Regions from separate parts of the Comamonas sp. NyZ500 genome, predicted to be linked through region 2. Evidence: predicted binding sites of a transcription regulator. Region 2 holds the regulator's gene; the other holds the start of a gene.
The links. The regulator FNR, encoded in region 2, switches genes on or off when oxygen is low (the NO sensors DNR and NnrR bind a similar motif). The targets are predictions, from matches to a motif close to TTGATNNNNATCAA.
Positions count from the first base shown of each region.

Region 1: JAO85_RS12595 (DUF2189 domain-containing protein) is a predicted target of FNR. The motif match lies at 1,260-1,273, and genes of this name have one in related genera.

Region 1 is NZ_JAEIJE010000007.1:57,198-59,593, forward strand. It holds gene JAO85_RS12590 (PLP-dependent transferase) at 1-1,204, shown strand, start outside; gene JAO85_RS12595 (DUF2189 domain-containing protein) at 1,428-2,225, shown strand; gene JAO85_RS12600 (hypothetical protein) at 2,247-2,396, shown strand, end outside.
Region 2 is NZ_JAEIJE010000001.1:253,030-255,425, reverse strand. It holds gene hemN (oxygen-independent coproporphyrinogen III oxidase) at 1-336, opposite strand, end outside; gene fnr (fumarate/nitrate reduction transcriptional regulator Fnr) at 605-1,327, shown strand; gene JAO85_RS01165 (hypothetical protein) at 1,391-1,654, opposite strand; gene JAO85_RS01160 (FixH family protein) at 1,913-2,218, opposite strand; gene ccoG (cytochrome c oxidase accessory protein CcoG) at 2,345-2,396, opposite strand, start outside.

The DNA of each region.
Region 1 (2,396 bases), on a different contig from region 2:
GCTATCCACCCATCTGATCCATCATCCCTACAAGCCACCGGCGGACTTCGAAGGCCCTCAGCTTGCCGTGCACAAGGCCTCGACCGTGTACTTCGAGAATGTGCAGGCCATGCGCGAGCGCCGCTGGCTGGACAAGAGCAGCTACACCTACGGTCTGCATGGCACGCCAACGACCTATGCCCTGGAAGAACGTCTGGCATCGCTGGAAGGTGGTCTGCAATGCCTGCTGGTACCCAGCGGCCTGGCCGCGATTGCCACGGTGTCGCTGGCGCTGCTCAGGACGGGCGACGAGGTGCTGGTGCCCGACAACGTATACGGTCCCAACAAGACGCTGACCGAGGGCGAGCTGGCTCATTTCGGCATTCGCCATCAGTACTACGACCCCATGTGCGTCGAAGACCTGGCAGCCAAGATCACGCCGGCCACCAAGCTGGTCTGGCTGGAAGCTCCGGGCTCGGTAACCATGGAGTTCCCGAATCTCGTCGAGCAGGTGCGCCTGTGCCGGGCCAGGGGCGTGACCATGGTGCTGGACAACACCTGGGGCGCGGGTCTGGCTTTCCGTCCCTTCGACCTGCTGGGCGATGGCAGCCTGGGCGTCGATGTCACGGTCCATGCCCTGACCAAATACCCCAGCGGCGGCGGTGATGTGCTGATGGGCAGCATCATCACGCGCAACCAGCCCCTGCATATGCGCATCAAGCTCGCGCACATGCGCCTGGGTCTGGGCGTGAGCGGCAACGACGCCGAAGCCGTGCTGCGCAGCCTGCCCAGCATCGGCCTGCGCTATCACGCGCAGGATCGCTCGGCACGCCAGCTGGCGCAGTGGCTGGCTGCCCAGAGTGCCGTGGCGCAGGTGCTGCACCCCGCCATGCCTGATGCCCCGGGCCATGCTTGCTGGAAGCAGCTGTGCGGACAAGGGCTGGGCCGGGATGGCGTGGCCGCCGGTCTGTTCAGCGTGGTCATCGACGAGCGCTTCGACCAGGCGGCCGTCGATCGCTTCTGCGACAGCCTGCGCCTGTTCAAGCTGGGCTACAGCTGGGGTGGGCCTGTGAGTCTGGTCGTGCCCTATGAGCTGCCCGAGATGCGCAGCCGTGCCACACCCCATATCAAGGCGGGCACCGTGGTGCGCTTTGCCATCGGCCTTGAGGATACTAGCGATCTGCAGGCCGACCTGGCCCAGGCCCTGCTCAGGGCCTTTGGTTGAAGCTATTTAAATAGGAGCTGGCAGCGCTTGTTGAGAAGCGATTTCAATGTTTTTATTGACTGAAGTCAATAAAGGCTGGGCGCTATAAGCTCTTGTTTTCATAGTGAAAACGCGGAGGCCGGCATGCGGGCTTTCCGCAATGCAGATTCGAGGTTGAGCGGGTAACTTGTTCCTGTCAGCTGCCGCCACCGAGGCGCGGTACGGGCGACAAGGAGGGTCTCGCATGCAAGCTTCCCCTGTTTCCGAGGTCAAGGCCGAGTCCGGCAATCTGCAGATTCTGCAACTGCGCTGGAGCGAGCCTTGGCAATGGCTGCTGCTGGGCCTTAGCGATGTGCGGCGCGCTCCAATGATTGCGCTGTTCTACGGCCTGTGTTTCTGGGGCATGGCGCGTCTGATGGCCTGGGTGTTTCGCTCCAGCCCCGAATATCTGATGTCCATGGCCAGCGGCTGTCTGCTGGTAGGCCCCTTCCTGGCCATGGGCCTGTACTACGTCAGCAAGCAACTGGAGCAGGGCAAGCCCGTGCTGCTGTCGGAGTCGTTGACCTGCTGGGACAAGCATCTGGCCAGCATGGGCATGCTGGTCATGGTGCTGATGGTGCTGGAGATGCTCTGGGGGCGCGCCGCCATGGTGGTGTTCGCCATTTCGTTCGATACCGGCATGCCCAGTACGGCAACCCTGCTGCAGACCCTGCTGCGGCCCGAGAACTGGGAGTTCCTGCTGGGCTACGCCGCGGTTGGCGGGATATTTGCTGCCTTGGTGTTTGCCAGCATGGTGGTTTCACTGCCCGCCATTCTCGATCTGGATACCGATGCCTTGACGGCCTGCATCACCAGCATGCGCGTGGTAGGGGCCAATACGGGTGTGATGCTGCTGTGGGGGCTGATCATCACCGTGTTGATCGCGGTCTCGCTGCTCTTCTACAGTGCAGGTCTGATCGTCATCGGGCCGCTGCTGGGTTGCACCAGCTGGCATGCCTATAAAGCCAGCGTCCGCGCCGAAAGCAAGGAGAACCCTGCTTAAGGTGCAATGAGGGGGGATGTCATGGAGTTCTGGAACTGGTTGAAAAAAGTCTTCACGCCCCAGCCAGGCGCTTCGGGCCACAGCACCGATTCGCAGCTGACCTGGACTTCGGCGAGCAGCCGCGAGGACGGCCGCGACGTCTTCAACGACAGCTATTTTTGCGGCTCGGGC
Region 2 (2,396 bases):
ATGCAGCTGGCTTACGAGCTGGCCTTTGCCGCAATGCTCGGTATGCATGGCCAGCTCGCGGCTCAAGTAGTCCAGATACTCGGCAGCCTTCTCATGATGCTTGGTCACGATCTTGTTGCAGGCGCAGTAATAGCAAAGCGACTCACAGAACGGCACATGCACATAAACGGACAGGGGCAAAGCGCGCGAGCCAGAATGCGTCTTGCGCTGCTTGAGTGCCAGTATGTAGTCGTCTGCACCAAAAGCCTCAACAAAACGGTCGGCTGTTGGGAACGATGTGTAGCGTGGGCCGGGGATATCAAAGCGGCTCAGCAACTCAGGCGTGACTGCGGTCATAACTGGGAGTTAGGGTGCGCCCACACTCTGTATAGAGCAGATTTCAATGGAAATCAGATCCTGAAAATCATGCCCAAAATAGGCAAAAGCGCATGTTTTTGAACGAATACAGGCAATGTGCCCCAAGGCAATCACCCTGTCCTTGATGAAAATCAAGAGACCTCAAGGCAAGTGCTGCGACAATTTGATCCATCTCATCTTCAACCACGAGGTCAATGACCAGCGCGACTCTCCACTCCGTGTCTGTCTGCGCCGTTGCAAAAAGCCCATGAATCTTCAGACCATCAAAGCATCCTGCTCCAACTGCAATCTGCGTGAACTGTGCATGCCCATGGGCCTGGACGATGAACAAATGGAGCGCATTGACGAGATTGTGGCCACGCGCCGCAAGGTCAAGCGCGGCGGGCTGCTGTTTCGCAATGGCGAAGAGTTCACCTCTCTGTATGCCATTCGAACCGGCTTCTTCAAGACCAGCGTGGCCACCGAAGACGGACGCGATCAGGTCACAGGCTTTCAGATGGCTGGCGAAATCATTGGTCTGGACGGCATCGTCAACGACCACCACACTTGTGATGCCGTGGCCCTGGAAGACGCCGAGGTTTGCGTCATGCCGTTTGACAAACTGGAGCAGCTCTCGCGCGAGGTCACTGCCCTGCAGAACCATGTGCACAAGGTCATGAGCCGCGAAATCGTGCGCGAGCATGGCGTGATGCTGCTGCTGGGCAGCATGCGTGCCGAAGAGCGCCTGGCGGCCTTTGTGTTGAACCTGGTCCAGCGCCTGTCGGCACGCGGCTTTTCCAAGTCGGAACTGGTGCTGCGCATGACGCGCGAAGAAATCGGCAGTTACCTGGGCCTCAAGCTCGAGACCGTGAGCCGCACTTTCTCCAAATTTGCAGAGGAAGGCATTGTGGAAGTCAAGCAGCGCCACCTGCGCATCCTGGATACCGAGGCGCTCAAACGAATCGTCAACAGCCAGCAATGCCAGAACTGAACCGAGTCGACAGACACTCTCAAGACAAAGCCCGCGGACAGCGGGCTTTTTTGTCTGCGCGAATTAATCGGGCAGAGGCTCGGAAACGATGCCGCCATTGAGATCGCTGACGGAGCGACCCAGCATCACCGTCATCGCACCTCCGATCAGGGTCACGACCCAGAAGGCAAAAAAAGCGACCGTATAGATGGCCTGGCGCGACCAGTCCAGGGGGGAGCCCAGCCAGTGCACATCCAGCGGGTCCACAAAAGCGAAAACCACCATCTCCATGATTGCCGCCGCCAGAAAGGCCGGCCAGACAATCCACATCCAGCGTCGAGCATCCATCCTGATTCTCCTTGGGCTGTGGGCTTGGTCATATTTTGCACAACAGTGGTGACCGTTCATGCAGGACTGCGGGCATGCACCGTGGCGGGAAACCCTGAACCACTCTCTTTTCAGTAGCATCCTGCGCCATCTGGATATCAAAAAACCATTTACTTCTATATCAACGTTAGGCGGAGCATACGCAACACGCTCTGATTTTGATATCGGGCAACAAAAAAGGCCGCAAAAGCGACCTTGGCGGAGCAAGCGCCGGAGCGCTCAGCGATCCAGCGGATGGTCCTTGGCTGGCGTGGCCGCATGATTGCGGCCGGTGACTGCTGGGGCCAGGCTTTTTTCACTTTCGCTCAGGCGCTGGTTGATTTCCATGCCATGGCGGTAGTAGTCAGGGTCAATCACGGGATCGGGCCTGCTCAGTGCGATGTATGCGGTGACAAAGCCGGCAATCACCACGATCACCGGGCCGGCGATGATGAGCCAGACATGGGCAAACTTCCACCAGGGCTTGCCGTCCTCGGGGTGGATGATCTTGGCCGTTTGCGAGACCTTGGCTTGTGCTGCCGACATGATGAAACCTCTTTCCAAAATTCTGACCACCCAGGCACACACGGCAGGGTGGCATAAATTGTTGCCGATTGGCGGTGCCCTTGTCCGGCCTCCGTGATGGCTCACGAAGACCGTCAAGACCTGGCATTAACGCGGCACCAGGAACACCGTCTTCTCGGAAATACGCCCTGCTCCGGCA